3 regions of the Nocardiopsis sp. iso_25 genome follow, and region 3 is predicted to be linked to each of the others. Evidence: riboswitches for the same ligand, from Rfam matches in the RefSeq annotation. Region 3 holds a riboswitch; each other region holds the start of a gene.
The links. A riboswitch is a leader RNA that binds a small molecule or an ion and turns the genes downstream of it on or off. The one in region 3 is predicted to bind thiamine pyrophosphate.
Positions count from the first base shown of each region.

Region 1: linked by a shared signal. The riboswitch ahead of thiO (glycine oxidase ThiO) and the one ahead of thiD (bifunctional hydroxymethylpyrimidine kinase/phosphomethylpyrimidine kinase) in region 3 are both predicted to bind thiamine pyrophosphate.
Region 2: linked by a shared signal. The riboswitch ahead of AC0VX6_RS04835 (ECF transporter S component) and the one ahead of thiD (bifunctional hydroxymethylpyrimidine kinase/phosphomethylpyrimidine kinase) in region 3 are both predicted to bind thiamine pyrophosphate.

Region 1 is NZ_CM149667.1:4,560,288-4,566,975, forward strand. It holds gene AC0VX6_RS19580 (SDR family oxidoreductase) at 1-581, shown strand, start outside; gene AC0VX6_RS19585 (zinc-binding dehydrogenase) at 732-1,736, shown strand; gene thiE (thiamine phosphate synthase) at 1,787-2,455, opposite strand; gene AC0VX6_RS19595 (Rv2175c family DNA-binding protein) at 2,563-2,916, opposite strand; TPP riboswitch at 2,999-3,110, shown strand; gene thiO (glycine oxidase ThiO) at 3,079-4,275, shown strand; gene thiS (sulfur carrier protein ThiS) at 4,281-4,487, shown strand; gene AC0VX6_RS19610 (thiazole synthase) at 4,490-5,248, shown strand; gene pknB (Stk1 family PASTA domain-containing Ser/Thr kinase) at 5,692-6,688, shown strand, end outside.
Region 2 is NZ_CM149667.1:1,061,002-1,067,689, reverse strand. It holds gene AC0VX6_RS04855 (protein kinase domain-containing protein) at 1-135, opposite strand, end outside; gene AC0VX6_RS04850 (enoyl-CoA hydratase/isomerase family protein) at 552-1,340, opposite strand; gene AC0VX6_RS04845 (energy-coupling factor transporter transmembrane component T family protein) at 1,401-2,144, opposite strand; gene AC0VX6_RS04840 (ABC transporter ATP-binding protein) at 2,317-3,948, opposite strand; gene AC0VX6_RS04835 (ECF transporter S component) at 3,951-4,571, opposite strand; TPP riboswitch at 4,679-4,786, opposite strand; gene AC0VX6_RS04830 (RNA-guided endonuclease InsQ/TnpB family protein) at 4,836-6,068, opposite strand; gene AC0VX6_RS04825 (transglycosylase domain-containing protein) at 6,141-6,688, opposite strand, start outside.
Region 3 is NZ_CM149667.1:1,555,636-1,562,323, forward strand. It holds gene AC0VX6_RS06845 (pyridoxal phosphate-dependent aminotransferase) at 1-518, shown strand, start outside; gene AC0VX6_RS06850 (glycosyltransferase family 4 protein) at 747-2,108, opposite strand; gene AC0VX6_RS06855 (DUF6457 domain-containing protein) at 2,343-2,597, shown strand; gene AC0VX6_RS06860 (alanine/glycine:cation symporter family protein) at 3,170-4,588, shown strand; gene thiD (bifunctional hydroxymethylpyrimidine kinase/phosphomethylpyrimidine kinase) at 4,687-5,490, opposite strand; TPP riboswitch at 5,478-5,576, opposite strand; gene AC0VX6_RS06870 (DedA family protein) at 5,717-6,412, opposite strand; gene AC0VX6_RS06875 (DUF368 domain-containing protein) at 6,432-6,688, opposite strand, start outside.

The DNA of each region.
Region 1 (6,688 bases), 3.0 Mb from region 3:
TCGTCTACCTGTCCTTCCTGCGCGCGGGCCCGGCCTCCACCTTCACGTTCGCGCGCACGCACTTCTTCACCGAGGCGCACATCCGGTCCACGGGGGTGCGCTACACCTTCCTCAGACCCAGCCTGTACCTGGACCTGCTGCCCGACTGGGTGGACGGCGGGGGTGCGGTGCGGGGCCCGGCCGGTGACGGCCGGATCGCGTGGGTCTCGCGCGACGACGTGGCGGACGTGGCCGCGGCCGTGCTGACCGACCCCGCGGCCGCGCGCGCCTCGCACGACACCAGCCACGACGTCACCGGCCCGGAGGCGCTGTCCCTGGGCGCGACGGCGGAGAGGCTGAGCGTGCTCACCGGGCGCTCGGTGCACTACGTGCCCCAGACGCGGGAGGAGGCGCTGGAGTCGCGCCGCGGCGGCGCCCCCGACTGGGCGGTCGAGGGCTGGGTGACCTCCTACGCCGCGATCGCCGCAGGGGAGCTCGACGTGGTCTCGCCCGCCGTCCCCGACCTGACCGGCCATCCCGCCCAGTCCATCGAGGGCTTCCTGCGGCGCCACCCCAGCGCGCTGTCGCACGTCGCGGTCTGACCGCGGCCCGCCCTCCGCGCCGTACGCCCGCGCGGGGCGGCCCCCTGTGCCGTGGATCTCCCCCGACACCCGGCCCTTGACCTCAACAAATATTGAGGTAAGAGGCTGAGCGGTGTCGGAGACAGGCGGTGCGCACCGAGGGAGAGCGACATGCGAGCGGTACAGGTCCGTGAGTTCGGCGGCCCGGAGGTCCTGGTGGTCCGGGACGTGCCCGAGCCCGAGGCGGGACCGGGGCAGGCGCTGGTGGAGGTCGCCGCGGCGAACGTGATGTACCTGGACACCCTGGTCCGCGGCGGCTGGGGGCTGGACCACTTCCCCGTGACTCCCCCCTACGTCCCCGGCGCGGGCGTGGCAGGGCGGGTGGTCCGGATCGGCCCGGGCGTGGACCCGGGCTGGGAGGGGGTCGCGGTGGTCGCCGACACCGGGCACACGGACGGAACGCCGGAAAGACCCGCCCTGCCCGTGGACGGTTACGCCGAGCGGGCCGTGGTCCCGGAGTCGGCTCTGGTCAGGGTGCCCGAGGAGGTGGACCCCCGGGCGGCGCTGGCCCTGCTGCACGACGGGCCGACCGCGCTGGCGCTCGAGCGGGCGGCGGGCTTCGGGCCCAGCACCACGGTCCTGGTCGCCGCGGCCGCCGGAGGGGCGGGCACCCTGGCCGTCCAGTTGGCCCGCAGGGCCGGGGCACGGGTCATCGGCGCGGCCGGGGGCGGGGCCAAACTGGCCCTGGTCCGCGAACTGGGCGCGCAGGAGACCGTGGACTACTCCGAGCCGGACTGGCCGGAGCGGGTGCGCGCGCTGACCGGCGGCGCCGGGGTCGACGTGGTCCTGGACGGCGCCGGGGGCGCGCTGGGCGCGGCGGCCTTCGCGACCCTGGCCGACGGCGGCCGGTTCGTCGGCTACGGCTCGGCGGGCGGAAGCTTCACGGAGGTGGACGCGCGGGAGGCCGCGAGCCGCGGGATCGGGGTCCTGGGGCTGTCCGACCTCAAACAGGCCGGGGACGACCGGCGGGACGCCCTGCGGCTGGTGCTGGAGATGGCCCGTATGGGCAGGATCACCCCGCACGTGGGCCTGACCCTGCCGTTGGAGCGGGCCGCCGAGGCGCACGCCGCCCTGGAGGGGCGCACGGTGCTCGGCAAGGTCCTGCTGGTCCCCTAGAACCGGGCGGCGCTGACCGCTCGGACGCCGGAGGCGGCTCCGGGCGCCGGTCAGCCCCCGGCGCGGGCCGCCAGGCGCTGGCGCAGAGCGGCGGCGGCGGCCCGGGGGTCCTCCGCCTCCGTGATCGCGCGCACGACCACGACCCGGCGGGCCCCGGCGTCCAGCACGCGGTCGATGTTGTCGGCGTCGATCCCGCCGATGGCGAACCAGGGGCGGTCGGTGCCCAGCGCGGCCGCCTCCTCCACCAGCTCCAGCCCGGCGGCCGGGCGGCCCGGCTTGGTGGGGGTCGCCCAAGTCGGTCCGACGCAGAAGTAGTCGCTGCCGGGCTCCTCGGCGGAGGCGGCCGCGGCGGCGACGTCGTTGTTGGAGCGGCCGATCAGGGGGTCGGCGCCGATGATGTCGCGGGCCATGGGCACGGGCAGGTCCCGCTGGCCCAGGTGGAGGACGTCGGCGCGCACGGCGCGGGCGATGTCGGCGCGGTCGTTGACCGCAAGCAGGGCGCCGTACCGCTCGCACGCCTCCTTCATCACCTCCAGGGCCGCGATCTCCTCGCGCGCCTCCAGGCCCTTGTCCCGGAGCTGGATGATGTCCACTCCCCCGGCAAGGGCCGCGTCGGCGAACTCGGCCAGGTCTCCCCGGCTGGTCCGGGCGTCGGTGCACAGGTACAGAAGCGATGCGTCCAGGCGCTTGCGCAGGCTGGTTCCGTGGCTGGTCCTCACACGCTCCACCCTAGGCCCTGGTGCGTTCGGACCCAAGGGGGAGGAGCGCGGCGGCGCGCCCCTCCCCTCTCCCCCACGGGTCGCGAACGGGCCCGTGGGGCCGCGGACTAGAAGGCCAGGCTCTGGGCCCGGCGGCGCACCTCGGTGCCCCGGTTCTCGCGCATGGCCTGGATCGGCGTGCCCGGCAGGGAGTCGTCGGGGGTGAACAGCCAGCGCAGGGCCTCCTCGGAGGAGAAGCCCGCGTCGGTGAGCAGCAGCAGCGTCCCCGGCAGACCCTTGACCAGGTCGTCGCCGTCGATGAAGGCCGCGGGAATGGAGAGTTCGCCGTCGCGGACCACACCCATCATGCGGTTCTCGCGGATCAGCGTCTTGATCCGGTTCGGGCTCACGCCCAGCGGAGCGGCGGCTTCCTTGAGGGTCAGCCAGTCGCCGATCAGCGTGTCGATGTCGCGTTGTGTCACACCACCAATCTGCCACATCCGCGCACCTCCTTCCCCCCGGCACGGCGCACGTCGGCCACGGGTCCTAGAATGGGGACAGACCCCTACATCCCGCGGGAGCCGGGTGGGACCCGGCTGAGAGGGAGGCTGTGAGCCTCCGACCGCACGAACCTGATCCGGATCATGCCGGCGAAGGGAGTGGAAGCCACAGCCGTGCGCACCTCCGACGATTTCCACCGCGACCGCGTCGTCGTGGTCGGCGGCGGCCTGGTCGGGCGGGTCACCGCCTGGCGGGCCGCCCAACGCGGACTGAGCGTCACCCTGGTCGAGTCCGACCCCGCCCGCGCGGCCTCCACCGTGGCCGCGGGCATGCTGACCCCCGCCACCGAGGCGGCGTTCGGCGAGGAGCCCCTCATGGAGCTGGGCATCCGCTCGGCCCGCATGTACGCGGACTTCGTCGCCGAACTGGAGGAGGCCAGCGGCCTGGACGTGGGCCACCGCGCCACCGGCACGCTGCTGGTCGCCTTCGACCGCGACGACCTGGCCGTCCTCACCGAACTGCACGCGCTCCAGCGGAGGCTGGGCATCGCAGCCGAGCGCCTGACCGGCCGCGAGTGCCGCCGCCTGGAGCCCATGCTCGCCCCGTCCGTGCGCGGCGGCGTCCTGGCCCCCGACGACCACTCCGTGGACCCGCGGCGGCTGCTGCGCGCCCTGGCCGCGGCGGGCGGGCGCGCGGGCGTGACCGAGGTCCGCGGGCTGGTCGGGGAGGTCCTCTCCCCCGGCCCCGGGGGCGCCCGGCTGGGCGTGCGCCTGACCGGGGAGGCCGCGGCGGGCCAGACCCTGCCCGCGCACCAGGTGGTGCTGGCCGCGGGCTGCTGGGGCAACGGCATCGCGGTCCCCGAACCCGTGGTCCCGCCGCTGCGCCCGGTCAAGGGGCAACTGCTGCGCGCCCGGGTGCCCGACGGGGAACCGCCGCTCGTCGGCCGGACCGTCCGCGGCCTGGTCCGGGGATTCCCGACCTACCTGGTGCCGCGCGCCGACGGCGAGGTCGTCATCGGCGCCACCCAGGAGGAGCTGGGCCACGACACCTCGCTCACCGCCGGGGGGCTCTGGCAGGTGCTGAGGGACGCGCGCGAACTCGTCCCCGGGGTGAGCGAACTGGAGGTCACCGAGACCTGCGTCGGGCTGCGCCCCGGCTCCCCCGACAACGAACCCCTCCTGGGACCCACCCGGGTCCCGGGGCTGCACCTGGCCGCCGGGCACTTCCGGCACGGGGTCCTGCTGACCCCGGTGACCGGTGAGGCCATGGCCCGGGCCCTGACCGACGGAGACCTGCCCGAGTACGCCCGCCGTTTCACGGCACGACGCGCAAGTAGGTAGTAGCAGTGGAACTGATCATCAACGGCGACCGCCGCGAGTTCGCCGACGAGACGACCGTGGAAGCGGTCGTGCGCGACCTGACCGGCGCCGAGGCCCCCGGCGGTGTCGCCGTGGCCGTCAACGACGAGGTGGTGCGCCGGACCGCGTGGGCCGCGAGCCCGCTCAACCAGGGCGACCGCGTGGACGTCCTCACCGCGGTGCAGGGAGGCTGAGGATGAACGACGACCTCGTGATCGCGGGAACCTCCTTCGGGTCCCGGCTCATCACCGGAACCGGCGGAGCCCCCTCCCTGGAGGTCCTGGAGGAGGCCCTGATCGCCTCCGGCACCGAGCTGACCACCGTGGCGATGCGCCGGGTCTCCCCCGGCACGCGGGGGTCGGTGTGGGACGTCCTGACCCGCAACAGCATCCGGGCGCTGCCCAACACCGCCGGGTGCTTCACCGCCGTCGACGCGGTGCGCACCGCGCGCCTGGGCCGCGAGGCGCTGGAGACCGACTGGGTCAAGCTGGAGGTGGTCGCGGACGAGCACACGCTGCTGCCCGACCCCGTCGAGCTGCTGGAGGCCGCCGAACAGCTGGTGGACGAGGGCTTCACCGTGCTGCCCTACACCAACGACGACCCCGTGCTGGCCCGGCGCCTGGAGCAGGTGGGCTGCGCCGCGGTGATGCCCCTGGCCGCCCCGATCGGCTCCGGGCTGGGCATCCGCAACCCGCACAACCTGGAGCTGATCGTCGAGCAGGCCGGTGTGCCGGTCATCGTGGACGCGGGGATCGGCACCGCCAGCGACGCCGCACTGGCCATGGAGCTGGGCTGCGACGCGGTCCTGCTGGCCACGGCCGTGACCCGCGCCCAGGACCCGGTGCGCATGGCCGCCGCGATGCGCGACGCCGTACGCGCGGGCCGCGGCGCGCGCCTGGCCGGCCGCATCCCCGTGCGGCGCTACGCCCAGGCCTCCTCGCCCTCCGTGAGTTAGGCCACCGGGCCCCGCGCCCCGCCCCGGCCCGCCGCCGACCGGTGCGTTCCGGCCGGGGAGTTTGGCGGTGTCCTCTACCGTGGAACGAGTGCGCGGCCCCGCAAGGGCGCATCCCGCACACCACGACAACCCAGGCGCGAGCGTCCCCACCGCCGACGGAGCGGGCCTCACCGGGAACGGGGAGACCCGGCGACCGGCGGGGCACACACCACCGGAACCGGGAGGGCCCCGGCCGGGGCCGGGGCCCGTCCTCCGGGGAGACCGAACAGTCCTCCCCGGGGTCCCACCGGCCCCGCCGACACCGGAACGGGACGGCGCGACCGCGAACCGCGGGGCAGACCTGGCGTGGGCTTCCGCTATCGTGTCGGTTCGACACCCGGTGTCGGGTACGCGCCACCGGCCGCGACAGCCCGCGCTCCCCGCAGCAAGGACACTACTCCGCCGTGGACATGACGACTTCCGACCCGCTCGTAGGCGCCACCCTGGACCGACGTTACTTCGTGGAGTCCAGGATCGCCGGAGGCGGGATGGCGACCGTCTACGTCGCCCACGACCTGAGGTTGGACCGACGGCTGGCCCTGAAGGTGATGCACCCTTCGCTGGCCCAGGACCCGACCTTCGTGCAGCGCTTCATCAACGAGGCGCACTCCGTCGCCAAGCTCTCCCACCCCAACGTCGTGCAGGTCTTCGACCAGGGTGAGGACCAGGGGCACGTGTTCCTGGCCATGGAGTACGTACCCGGGCGCACCCTGCGCGACCTGCTCAAGTCCCGGGGCAGGCTCGGCGCCCACGACGCCCTGAACGCCATGGCCCCGGTGCTGGCCGCGCTCGGCGCCGCCCACCAGGCGGGCATGGTCCACCGCGACGTCAAGCCCGAGAACGTCCTCATCACCGAGGACGGCCGGGTCAAGGTCGCCGACTTCGGACTGGCCCGCGCCGTGGAGCAGTCCAACCAGGGGCTGACCCGCACGGGCACCCTCATGGGCACGGCGGCCTACCTGGCCCCCGAGCAGATCGAGAAGGGCGTCGCCGACGCCCGCAGCGACGTGTACGCGGCGGGCATCATGCTCTACGAGCTGCTCACCGGCAGCCAGCCGCACACCGGCGAGACGCCCATCGCGATCGCCTACCAGCACGTCAACGAGGACGTCCCGCGCCCCTCGCACTTCCTGCCCGGCCTGCCCGCGGAGGTCGACGCGCTGGTCACCAAGGCCACCGAGCGCGACCCCAGGTACCGTCCCAGCAACGCGGGCCAGTACCTGGCCAAGGTCCTGGCGGTGCTCAACGGCCTGCCCGCGTCTCCCCCCGCCTCCGCTGCCGACCAGGCCCCGCTGACACCCGTCGCCCCGGCGGCGGCGACCACGGCCTCGGTGACCGCGCCCCAGCTCATCGCCGGGGGCGCCGGTCCGGGCACCGAGAACGCGACCATGGTCGTGGACA
Region 2 (6,688 bases), 490 kb from region 3:
GAACTGCTCGGTCCGGGGGTCCTCGGCCTGGTACACCACGCCCATGCCGCCCTGCCCGATGCGGCGGCGGATGACGTAGTGGCCGATGCGCTCCGGCAGCTCCTCACCCATGGGGAAACCTGCCGACATTGCCATCGAGAACTCATCCCCTCAAAAGACCACATACCACCGCGTCCAGCTTAGCGGCCGGGGGATGGGTCACCATTGGCTTGTTCGTCCCGGTCTCGGGCCCGTGTGGTCGCTTCCGCACCGCCGGGCGTCCGGGGTTCAGGCGGCGCGTCCGTCCGGGGGCGACCCTCACGAGTATGACGGAAAACTGGCGTGGGCGGTTCCCTCCCTCCCGTCCGGACTGGCCGGATCCGGACGTTCGGCCGAACCCCCCGTGACACCGTTCGATCCAACGAGCGGGGTGAAAAGTTCTCGAATCCACCGAAACGGCTGCGGGGCGGACGGCACGACGCCGTGTGCCGCCGCCCCGACCTGCTGTTCCGGCGCCCGGTCGGCTCGGACCGGTCCGTCCGGCGGCCCTCCGGCGCCGCTTCATCGCCCCGTCAGCGCCCCTTGAAGGCGGCCTTGCCGGGTCCCTGCTCGACGAAACTGCGCATGCCGTCCTTCTGGTCCTCGGTCGAGAACAGGCCCGCGAAGTGCAGGCGCTCGATCTCCAGACCGGTGTCCAGGTCCGTCTCCAGGCCCCGGTCCACCGCCTCCTTGGCCGCGGCCAGCGCCACGGCCGGACCCTGGGCGTACCGGGCGACCAGCGCCACGGCGGCCCGGTAGACCTCCTCGTCCGGGACGACCTGGTCCACCAGGCCGATCTCCCGGGCCTCGTCCGCCTTCACGTGGCGACCGCTGAAGATCATCTCCTTGGCCCTGGAGGAGCCGATCAGGCGGGGCAGGCGCTGGGTCCCGCCCGCGCCGGGGATGACGCCGAGCTGGATCTCGGGCACGCCCAGCCTGGCCCCGGCACCCGCCACCCGGAAGTCCGCGGCCAGTGCCAGCTCCAGGCCGCCGCCGAGCGCGTACCCGGTGACCGCCGCCACGACCGGCTTGGGGATGCGGGCCACCAGGTTCAGAGCGCTCTGGAGGTCGCGCGCGTAGCCGAGCATCTGCGCGGCGGTGAGGTCGGCCATCTCCTTGATGTCAGCGCCCGCGACGAACACCCGCTCACCGCCGTAGACGACCACGGCGCGCACGTCCGGGTCCTTGGCGACGCGGGTCGCGGCCTCGGCGATCTCCGCGGTGAGCGCGGCGTTGAGCGCGTTCACCTTCGGCCTGTCCAGCCGGATCACGGCCACGGCCGGATGGTCCGGATCGGTCTCCACACGCACGAACTCGCCCACGGTCTGCTGCCCCTCACTACTCGGACGTCACCACTGTCTCCGAACTGCTTACCACCCGGTTCAGGAGAAGAGCAGCACCAGGGTGCCCAGGCGTGCGGACAGGGTGTAGGCCGCCGCCAGGAGCAGGGCGGCCCCCGCCAGCAGCAGCGTGTCCGCGGTCCGCCAGCGACTCTCCCGGACGCGGGTGCGCGGCCCGGTCCCGAAGGCGCGCGCGTCCATCGCCGCGGCCAGCAGCGTCCCGGTGCGGATGGAGCGCACCAACAGGGCGAACAGGCGGCCGAAGAACAGCGCGACCGCCCTGACCGGGTCGCGCCCGGCCTCCAGCCCGCGAGCCCTCCGCGCCAGTGTGATCGTGCGCCACTGGTCGGCGAGCAGCGGGACGAGCCGCAGCGCCGCCAGCACGCCCATGGCGGGACGCTCGGGGAGCCGCAGCCGCTGTACCAGGGCGTCGGCGGTCTCCGTGGGGTCGCTGCTCACGGCGGCGAGCAGCCCGGGCAGGGCGATGGCCAGCAGGCGCACCGCGGCGCCCAGCGCGCCCTCCGCACCGTGCTCCCCGTACAGGTAGTTGACCAGCCCGCTGGAGAGCCCCATGAGCAGGAAGGGCCCGCCCAGGACGAGCAGGGTGCGCCGGTCGATCCCGCTGAACGGCAGGAGCAGCAGGACGCCCGCCAGCACCGCGCCGCCGGTGACGGCGTCCACGGCCGGGACCAGGCCCACGCCCAGCAGCAGGGCGGCGAGCAGTTTGGCCGCCGGGTTGAGCCCGACCAGCCAGAAGCGCGCCCCGCCGTCCGCGGGAGCCTCCAGGGTGAGCGCGTCCCCCGGCGGGGCACCGGCCCCGCCCTGCCCTCGTACCTCGTCCGGTACACGGACCTCATCCGGCGCACGACGGACCTCGTCCGTCTCTCGGTTCCCCTCCGGCACGCGGGCCCCGCCCGGGACACGGTCCCCGTCCACGGGTGTGTCCGGAAGCCTCCGGTCAGCCACGGCTCCCCCTTCCCACCGGCGTGTGCCCCGCGGGCCCGGTCGGCTCCGGCGGGCCGGGCGGCTCCGCCCCGGCGCCCGCGTCCGGTGCGGCGGCCTCCTGGACGGCGCGGCCCCCGGCCACGCGCACCCGCGCGTCGGCCAGACTCCGCAGCAACAGGTCGTCGTGGGTGGCCATGACCACCGCGCGGCCCGCGGACCGCAGGGTGGCGAGCAGCTCCACGAGTTCGGTCCAGGTCCGGGTGTCCTGGCCGAAGGTGGGCTCGTCCAGGACGAGCGCGTCGGGCGCGTGCGCGGGGCCCGAACTGAGCGCCGTGGCCACCGACAGCCGCCGCTTCTCACCGCCCGAGAGCGTGTAGGGGTGCACGTCGGCCAGCGCGGACAGGCGCAGGCGCTCCATCAGCTCGCCCACCCAGGCCTCGGTCTCGGCCTCGCCCATCCCGGCGCGCAGCGGGGCGAAGCACAGCTCGTCGCGCACGGTGGCGGTGACGAACTGGTCCTCGGCGTGCTGGAAGACCGTGCCCACGTACCGGGCCAGCCTGCGGGCGGGCCAGCGCACGAGCGGGCGCGGGTCGGCCCCGGCCAGCGGCCCGCGCGGCAGCACCGCTCCCCGCTGGGGCCTGGACAGTCCGGCGAGAAGGGTCAGCAGCGTGGACTTGCCCGCGCCGTTGGGTCCGGTCAGGGCGGTCGCGGTCCCGGCTCGGACGGTGGCGTCCACCCCCTCGAACACCGTGCGCCGCGGCGCCGCGCGCACGCCGAGCTGGCTCGGGGTGCGCGCCGTGACGCCCACGGCCTCCAGCAGGGGCTCACCGCCCGGCGCGGGCTCAAGGACGGGCGCGGGCTCGAACCCGGGCACCCACACGCCCTGCGCGGCCAGCGAGCGCCCGTGCTCGGCGAACACGGTCCCCGGCGGCCCGTCGGCGACGACCCCGCCGCCGGGCGCCACGACCACGACCCGGTCCACCAGGTCCACGACGTCGGCCACCCGGTGCTCGACCAGCACCAGGGTCGCCTCGGTCTCGGCGAGCAGGCGGGCCAGCACGCCGCGCACCAGCGCGGCCCCGGCCGGGTCGAGGTTGGCGGTGGGCTCGTCCAGCAGCAGCAGGCGGGGGCGCATCGCCAGGGCCCCGGCGATCACCAGGCGCTGCTTCTCACCGCCCGACAGCGCGCCGGTCGGGTGGCGCGGTCCGTACGGGAAGCCCACGGCCTCCAGTGCCTCGTGGACGCGTGGCCAGATGAGGTCGGGGGCCACGCCCAGGTTCTCCGGGCCGAAGGCGACGTCGTCGCCCGCGCGCGCCATCACCAGCTGCGTCTCGGGGTCCTGGCTGACCAGGCCGACCGAGCCCCGGCTCCGGTCGGCGGGCTCTCCGTCCAGGAGCAGGGTGCCCTCGTGGTCGCCGCTGATGGCGGCGTCCTCGCCGGTCAGGCCGGCCAGCGAGTGCAGCAGGGTGGACTTGCCCGCGCCGGAGGCGCCCAGCAGCAGCACGCGTTCACCCGGCTCGATCACCAGGTCCACGCCGCGCAGCGCGTGGGACCCGCGGCCCGAGTGCCGCCAGCCCCAGCCGGAGAGCTCCACGCGCGCGCCGGGGCCCCCGGCCGCCGTCCGGCGCCCGTTCGCGGAGGCCACGGTCAGCCCCTCGCGGACGGGAAGGGGGCCAGCGCACCGGAGCGGGCCAGGGCGGTGGTGAGCAGGCGGGCGCCCACGCCCGCGATGAGGGCGGCGCTGACCACCACGATGACGCCGTAGGTGATCTGGTAGGACAGCGGCCAGGTCACGTTGTAGGCGAGGTTGTCGCGGATGGCCGGGGAGACGCCCGCGACCGCCGCCGCGAGGACGGCCACGCCCATGCCCCAGCGGCGGTAGCCGAAGGCGAGAAAGACGAGTTCGGGCAGGATGCCCTGGAGGGCGCCGTCGAGGATGACCATGATCCCCCACTGGGTGCCCAGGAGCGCCGACACCGAGGCGGCGGCGACGGCGGTGAGCAGGGCCGCGCCGGGCTTGCGGATGATCAGGCCGCCCAGCACGCCGGAGATCAGCCACATGCCGTAGACGACGGCCTGCGCGGGCGGGAAGCCGACGAAGAGCGGGGTCGTGACCGACCAGACGATGTTCCAGAGCCAGAAGACCACGCCGACCGCGACGCCGATGACGGCGGCCACGACGATGTCGACGGTGCGCCAGCTCCGCAGCCGACCGAGGACGTCGTGCCGGAAGCCGGTGCCCTGGGGGGTGGTGGTGTTCCTCTTCATTCGGTGTCCCTTCGCCGGGGGGTGCGAGGGGCCCGTGCGGCCGAGAGCGGCGCCGGGACGCGTTCCGCGCGCGCCGGGACGTCCCGGTGCGCGGGAGCACGCCACCGGTGACGGTTCCTACGACTTCCTTCGCTGGCATGACCCAGATCAGGTGTGTAAGGGTCTGCGGCCTGGTGCCGCACTCTCAGCGCTCGCGCGCTCCCCTGTCGGTTTCACCCATTTTGACTTCCTCTCCTGCCTGAAGGCAAGAGATCGCGGAACCGCCTACCGGTGGTTCGAGGCCAACGCCTCGTCACGGGTCGCCCCGTGGCCTTCCTGTTTCGTCGCCGGTCGCCCCGTCCGGGAGGACTCCCGTTGAGGTCTCACACCAGCTCCGCAGGCAACAACCGCCAGCCCGGCGGCTTCGAGATTGAGCGCCGCGTTCACATCACGGTCATGGACCACCCCACAACCGGGGCACCTCCACTCCCGTACACGCAACGGCAACGACGCGTGCACGTACCCGCATCCGGGGGTCGAGCACGCCTTGGAGGAGGGAAAGAACCGGTCCACCACGATCAGGTCCCGCCCGTACCAGGCGCACTTGTACTCCAACATGGTGCGCAGCTCACGCCAGGCCACGTCCGAGATCGCCCGGGACAGCCTGCGGTTCTTGACCATGTTGCGCACGGCCAGGTCCTCGATCACGACCACTTGGTTCTCGCGGACGAGTCGAGTGGAGAGCTTGTGCAAAAAGTCGCGCCTGCGGTCGGTGATGCGGGCGCACACCCGCGCCACCTTCCGCCGCGCCCTGTCCCGGTTCGCGCTGCCCCTGGCCTTACGGGCCAGCGCCCGCTGCGCCCGGGCCAGCCTGGCCCGGTCGCGTTGCTCGTGGCGTGGGTTGGCCACCTTCTCCCCGGTCGACAAGATCACCACGGAGGTGATTCCGGCATCGACACCGACCGCGTTGTTGACGGCCGGGGCCGACGTGATGGTGTCCTCACACAGCAGGGACACGAACCAGCGCCCGGCCGCGTCACGCGAGACCGTCACTGTCGAGGGACGGGCCCCTTCGGGCAGGGGCCGCGACCACACGATGTCCAGGGGTTCGGCCATCTTGGCCAGGGTCAGACGGCCGTCGCAGTAGCGAAAGGCCGACCGGGTGTACTCCGCCGAGGCCCGGGAGGTCTTCTTGGACTTGAACCGCGGGTACTTCGCGCGGCGGTCGAAGAAGTTGCCGAAGGCGGTGTGCAGGTGGCGCAGCGTCTGCTGGAGCGGAACGGAAGAGACCTCGGTGAGGAAGGACAGCTCCTCGGTCCTCTTCCAGGCGGTCAGCATCCCCGAGGTGTGGGAGTAACCCACCCGCTCGCGGCGCTGCTGCCAGGCGGTGGTGCGTTCGGCCAGAGCGCGGTTGTAGACCAGGCGCACGCACCCGAACGTGCGCGACAGCTCAGCCGCCTGCACATCACTCGGATAGAAGCGGTATCGATAGGCCCGCTTCACGCTCTTCCTGGTCATGACACACACCGTAGCGACCGCCCTGCGATCGCGTGAGCCGAATCCAACAGAAAGCTACAGAAAGGCGGGATCTCAGTCCCCGGGGCCGACACCGCCCTCGGGCACCTGCGGCTGCGGGGGCGTGCCGTTCCAGGGCGCGCCGCCGTCCCCGCCCGGGGACTCGCCGCCACCGCCTTCCCCGGTACCTCCGCCTCCGCCGCCTCCACCACCGCCGGTGTTTCCGCCTCCACCGCCATCGGTCGAACCTCCGCCCCCGCCGGTGCCCCCGCCGGTGCCGCCGCCGGTGCCGCCGCCACCGGTCGAACCCTCGCCGCCTCCGGTACCGCCACCGCCGCCGGTCGAGCCCCCACCGCCGGTGGCCTCCTCACCGCCGCCACCGCCGGTCGAACCGCCGTCACCCCCGCCGTCACCGCCGCCACCGGCCGCGACGCCGCCGTCACCGGTACCGCCGCCTCCACCGCCTCCACCGGTGTCGCCGTCGTCGCTGTCGCCACCGCCGCCCGACGGCTTGTCAGAGGCCTTGCCGTAGATCTTCGGCGAGGGCGCGAACTCCTCCTCCGGCAGGCCCGCCACGGCCTCGCGCATGGTGGCCTGCCAGATCGGGCCGGGCAGCGTGGCCC
Region 3 (6,688 bases):
CGGCCGCCCCGGTCCAGGAGGCCGCCGCGCACGCCTTCACCGAACCCGCCGAACTCCTCGACCACGTCGACCGCAGCCGCCGTCTGCACGGCATCGTCGCCGGGGCGGTCACCGAGGCCTTCGTCCGCGCGGGCGCGACCGTAGCCGCCCCCCGGGCGGCCTTCTACCTCTACCCCGACTTCGAGCCGGCCCGGGAACGGCTGGCCGCCCTCCACGGCGTGGCCACCGGCCCGGACCTGACCGGGCTGCTGCTGGAGCGCTTCGGGATGGGCGTACTGCCCGCCGCGGAGTTCGGGGAGGGCACGGAAGCCCTGCGCATGCGGGTCGCCACCAGCCTGCTCTACGGCGACACCGAGGAACGCCGCTACGCGGCCCTCGCCGCCACGGACCCGCTGGCGCTGCCCTGGATCCGCGCACACCTGGACCGCCTCGACGAGGTCCTGGGCGCGCTGCTCCCCGTCGGCGCCGACGCCGGTCCCGTCCTGCGCCGCTCCACCGAACCACAGGCGGTCAGCTGACCGCTCCCCGCGTCCGCCCCGTGTAAGGGGGCGGGGCGGACGCACCGTCCTCCGGCCTCCCCCGGCCGCTCCTTCCGGGGGAGGCCGGACCTCTGCCCGGCCCCGGGCGGGGGACGCCCCGGGCCCTGGCCGGCACGCCGCTTTCCGTTCCGACGGCACGCCCCCACCCGGGGCACCGCCGGATCCCCGTCCGGTGAGGCCACCGCGCGGACGCCGTCGCCCGCGCGCTCACCTCGGACCGGACGGGGCGCCCTCCACCCCCGCCTCGCGCGCGGCCAGTTCCGCGCTGGAGGCGATCACCGCCCGGTAGTGGTCGAGCAGCTGCTCACCGACCGCCTCCCACGTACGGTGCTCCACCGAGGGACGCGCGCCCCGCGCCATCCGCTCCCGCACCTGGCGGTTGTGGGCCAGCCGCCCCACCGCCACCCGCAGTTCGCGCACCGAGTCCGGGGCGTACAGCAGCCCGTTGTGTTCGGGCACCACCAGGTCCAGCGGACCGCCCGAGGCCGGGGCCACCACCGGCACCCCCGAGGCCAGCGCCTCCTGGACGGCCTGGCAGAACGTCTCGTCCGCACCGGTGTGCACGAACACGTCCATGGACGCGTACAGGCGCGACAGGTCGCCGCCGGTGCGCTGTCCGGTGAACACCGCGTCGGGCAGGCGCCTGCGCAGCCGCGCCCGCTCGGGGCCGTCCCCCACCACGACCAGCCTGATCCCGCGCAGGCGGGACACGTGTTCCAGCATCTCCACCCGCTTGTCCCTGGCCAGCCGCCCCACGTAGCCCACGATCGTCTCCCCGTTCGGCGCGAGCCTGCGCCGCAGTTCCTCGTCGCGGTGCGCGGGGGAGAAGCGCTGGGCGTCGACCCCGCGGCGCCACAGGTCCAGGCGGGGGAACCCGCGCGCGGACAGCGCCTCCATGGTGGCCGAGGACGGCGCCAGCGTGCGGTCCACCGCGGCGTGCGTACGCCGCAGCAGCGACCACAGGGCGTCCCCGCCGGGCAGGCGGTAGCGCCCGGCGAAGCCTGGGAGGTCGGTCTGGAAGACCGCAACGGTCGGCAGCGCCCACCGGCGGGCGGTCTCCACGGCCGCCGCCCCGAGCAGGGCGGGCGAGGCCAGGTGCAGCACGTCGGGGGAGAAGGCGCGGATCGCCGCGGTCATCACCCGCCGTGCGGGCAGCCCCACGGAGAAGTCGCGGTAGAACGGCAGGGGCACGGAGGGCAGCCGGACCACCGGGAAACCCGCGTAGGAGGAGGGGCCGGGTCCGGGGGCCAGCACCAGGGCCTCGTGGCCGCGCGCGGCGAGCAGGTCGGCGACCCGGCACACGGAGTTGGTCACCCCGTTGACCTGGGGCAGGAAGGACTCCGTCACGATCGCCACCCTCAGCCGGCCCCGGGCGTCGGCCTGGGGCACGCGGTCGAGCGGGGGCGTGCGGGCCGCCGCGCGGTGCCCGGCAGCGGGGACGCGGGCGGACGCGTGGTCGGCCGCGGTCCGGGGAGCGGCCGAGGGCACGGAGGGCGCGCGTGCGGCCGGGGAGTGGTGAGCGGCCGGGGACGTGCGCGCGGCCGGAGACGTACGGTCGGTCGGGGACATGCGGGTGGCTCCCAATGCCGGGGGGACGGCTGCCTACGCCGGGGACGGCTGTCTCCGACGCTAGGCTCGTGGGATGAACCTCGGTTTGGGTGCGGGGGAACCGCGCCCGAAGACCAGGCGTGGGCAGTCCGAGCGGTCGGTGACGGCGCCCGTGTGCCCGTGTGTCCGCCGGGTGACTCTCCGGTGGATATGATTGCTGAATGTAGCCAATATATTGCTCTAAGGAGTCGTGCGGTGACCCTCGTGGAATGGGCCGAAGCAGTCCGAAGTGAACTGGGCCTGACCGGCACCGAACCCCTCCGCAAGGAGGACGTCGACCGGGTGCTCGACCTCGCCCGGGACGCCGCCCACTCCGTGGCCCGGCCCGCCGCGCCCCTGACCACCTACCTCCTGGGCGTGGCGGTGGGCCAGGGCGCGGACCCCGACGAGGCCGCGGCGGCCCTCAGCAGGCTCGCCCTGGCCCAGGTCGACGAGGAGGACCGCGCCTAACACACCGCCGCCGTCCGCGCCGGTCGGAGGCGGCCCCGTCCGTACCGACGGGCCCTTGCGTCCGTTCCGGCGGCCTCCGGCCGTGCCGTCGCGGCCGCGCCCGTGAGGAACACGGCGCCCGGAGCCCGCCGGGGCCGTACCGGCTCGACGCGGTCGCGTCGGCTCGCCGTCCGTACCGGCCGCCCCCAACGGGTCGCGCTGCGGACCGCGTCGCGCGCGGGCCGCACCGGTTCCACCGGCTCCCTCGAATCCACCGGTGCCCTCGGGTGCGCCGCCGTTCGGGCGCAGCCCCGCGCCCGGCCCCCGACCAGCGCGGAAGCCTGTCAGGAGGACACCGCCCGCACCCGGAGGTACGTGGACCGCACCCGGAGGTACGTGGAAGAGACACCGGAAGTTCCCGAAGAAACCGGCATGTGGGTTACATGTGATGCGGTTGTTACGCGTCGATGCGATTCTGTGCCGGTATCGCGGGCCTTCCCCCAGTGCCGACGCGATTTCGAGGGCGTCGGATCCCCCGTACTTCGCTACCGGCGGCCTTCGTCCCCACAAACTCACCGATAGGGAGATCCCCTGTGGACCAACTGCTCGAAATGGCGAGCCTCGTCAGCAGCATCATCTGGGGGCCCTTCGTCCTCATCCCGCTGCTGTTCGGTGTCGGCGTCTTCCTCACGATCCGCCTCCGCGTGCTCCAGCTCTTCCGACTACCGCACGCACTCTGGCTCGCCATCATCAGGCGCAAGGAGGACGACTCCGTCGAGGGCGACATCTCCCACTACCAGGCGCTGAGCACGGCCCTGGCCGCCACCGTCGGCGTCGGCAACATCGCCGGTGCCGCGCTCGCCATCGGCGTCGGCGGCCCCGGCGCGCTGTTCTGGATGTGGGTCGTCGGCTTCCTCGGCATGGCCACCAAGTACAGCGAGGCCCTCCTGGGCGTGAAGTTCCGCCGCACCGACGCCAAGGGCGAACAGAGCGGCGGCCCGATGTACTACCTCAAGTACGGGATCCGCGGAGGCCTGGGCACCACCCTGGGCGTCGCCTTCGCCGTCTTCGGCGCCATCGCCGCCTTCGGCATCGGCAACGGCACCCAGGCCAACGCCGTCGCGCAGCAGATCACCAGCATCACGCCGCTGGAGCCGTGGATGGTGGGCCTGGCCCTCGTGGTCCTGGCCGGCGCGGTCATCCTGGGCGGCATCAAGAGCATCGGCCGCGTCGCCTCCGGCCTCGTGCCGATCATGATCGTCGGCTACGTGGGCATCTGCCTGGTCATCCTGGCCGCCAACTGGGCCGCCATCCTCCCCGCGCTCCAGCTCGTGGTGACCGACGCCTTCACCGGCACCGCGGCCACGGGCGGCTTCGCCGGCGCGGGCATCATGCTCGCCATCCAGCAGGGCTTCGCCCGCGGCATCTTCTCCAACGAGTCGGGCCTGGGCACCGGCGGTATCGCCGCCGCCTCGGCCAAGACCAACCAGCCGGTCCGCCAGGCCATGGTCTCGATGACCCAGACCTTCATCGACACCATCATCGTGGTCACCATGACCTGCCTGGTCATCATCACCACCGGCGTCTGGACCGACGGTGACGCGGACGGCTCGCTGATGACGAGCAACGCGGTCTCCGAGGGCCTGGGAGCGATCAGCCCCGCGCTCGCCCCGGCCGGCGCCGTCATCGTGGCTATCTCGGTGGCCGTGTTCGCCCTCACCACCCTGCTCGGATGGGCCTACTACGGCGAGCGCTGCATGGTGTTCCTGGGCGGGCGCCGCCTGGTCCTGCCCTACCGCCTGGTGTTCATCGCCGTCATCTACGTGGGCTCGGTCGCCAGCCTGGACTCGGTCTGGCTGTTCAGCGACATCGCCAACGGCCTGATGGCCCTGCCCAACCTCATCGGCCTCCTGCTCCTGTCCCCGGTCATCGCGGCGGAGACGCGCAAGTTCTTCGCCCACCCCGACTGGAGGGACCCGGACAAGGTCATGGAGGACGTGACCAAGGTCTGACCCGGTAGGGGCCGTGAGCCCCACCGGAGGACGCAACGGGGAGGGGGGACCTGCGCTGAGCCGGTCCCCCCTCGGCGTTCCCCCTCCGGACGCCGCTGCTACCACCAGGCGTGGAAGTGGTGCACCGGGCCCTGTCCGCCGCCCGCGTCGATCTCGTCGGCGCGCCGGATGGCCTCGGTCAGGTAGTCCTTGGCGCCGCCCACCGCGGCGGCCACGTCCGGCCGCTGCGGCAGCAGGGCCGCGATCGAGGAGGACAGCGTGCACCCGGTGCCGTGCGTGTTGCGGGTGGCCACCCTCGGGGCGCGGAACTCGACCGGGTCGGCGTCCCGGGAGACCAGGACGTCGACGCTCTCACCGCCGGGCAGGTGGCCGCCCTTGAGCAGGACCCTGCGCGGGCCGAGGTCCAGCAGCCGCCAGGCCTGGGCGCGCATCGACGCCAGATCGGTCGCCTCGGGCTCCTCCAGCAGGTCTGCGGCCTCGGGCAGGTTCGGGGTGACCAGGTCCGCGCGGGGCAGGAGCTTGGTACGCAGCGCGTCGACGGCCGAGGCCTCCAGCAGGCGGTCCCCGCTCTTGGCGACCATCACCGGGTCCACCACCACGTTCGGCAGCGTGTGGCGGTCGATCGCCTCGGCCACGGCCTCGGTGACCTCCGAGGTGCCCAGCATGCCCACCTTGACCGCGTGCACGACGGCGTCGGTGAAGAGGGTGTCCATCTGGTGGGCGACGAAGCGCGCGGGGATCGGGTGGACCCCGGTGACGCCGAGCGTGGACTGGGCGGTCAGCGCGGTGATCACCGTCATCCCGAAGGTCCCGTGCGCGGAGAAGGCCTTGAGGTCGGCCTGGACGCCCGCGCCCCCGCTGGGGTCGCTGCCGGCGATGGACACGATGTTGTACACGCTCATGGCGTTCCTTCGCTAGTGCTAACTAGGGCAGGTTCGACGGGTGTGCTCTCAGCCGGGAACGTGTCCCGGCACCCCGCGCCTCCGGAGCCGCGTCGGCGGCCCCGGTCATTATGTGTTTGTGGTGCGTTCCGGGCAGGATACCCACAGAACGCCGAAGGGGTCCGCCCGGGGGATGCGGGCGGACCCCTGGAGGGGTTCACGGGGAGCGGGCCCCGGGGGCGGGTGCTCAGGCGGAGGTGCCCTCGGTCCGGCGGGCCTTGGTCCGCTTGTAGACGCGGGCCAGGATGAACCACAGCACCAGCAGGCCGATGAGCACGACGACGATGTTGCTGATCACGCCGCTCCACTGGGCCAGAACGGGCTCGATGGCCGGGCCGAAGACGTAGCCGAGGCCGATCCAGATGGTGTTCCACACCGCGGAGCCGATGACTGTGTACAGCGAGAACTTGAACAGGGGCATCCGCTCGATCCCGGCGGGCACCGAGATGAAGCTGCGGACCAGGGGCACGCACCGGCCCAGCAGGACGGCGACGCCGCCGAAGCGGGCGAAGAAGCGCTCGGCCTTGTAGAAGTCCTCGATCTCCAGCAGCGGGGTCTTCTCGACCAGCCAGGCCGTGCGCTCGCGGCCCAGGAGCGCGCCGATCGCGTAGAAGCCCCACGCGCCGACCAGGCAGCCGATCGTCGCCCACACGATGGCCAGCCACACGTTCATGTGTCCGGCGTAGGCGAGGAACCCGGCGCCGGGCAGGACCGCCTCACTGGGCATCGGCGGGAAGAAGGTCTCGATGAACAGCGCCACGCCGACACCGGGTTCGCCCAGGGTCGTCATCAGGTTCAGGACCCACCCGATGAATCCCTCGTACTCGTGGGCGACGTCGACGTCGGTCGTCGAGGCCGCGGTCATCAGCAGATTCGTTGTCATGCGGTTGTCGTTCCCGTTCTCAGACGTGGGTGGGGGTCCGGTGGAGTTCGGCTTCTTCCATCCGGAGGCGCTTGCGGCGCTCCCAGACGATGGCCGCCGCCACGATCGCGAAGCCGATCGCCATCAGGCCGACTGTCACCGGGACGTCGGTGGGGGCCAGGAACGTGCGGTCCTCGTCCTGCCAGGGCCACAGGGCGCGCAGCGAACCGGCCATGAGGCCGGTGAGGACCACCAGGGTCATGTGGTGGAAGTTCTCCAGCAGGTGCTGGAGCAGCT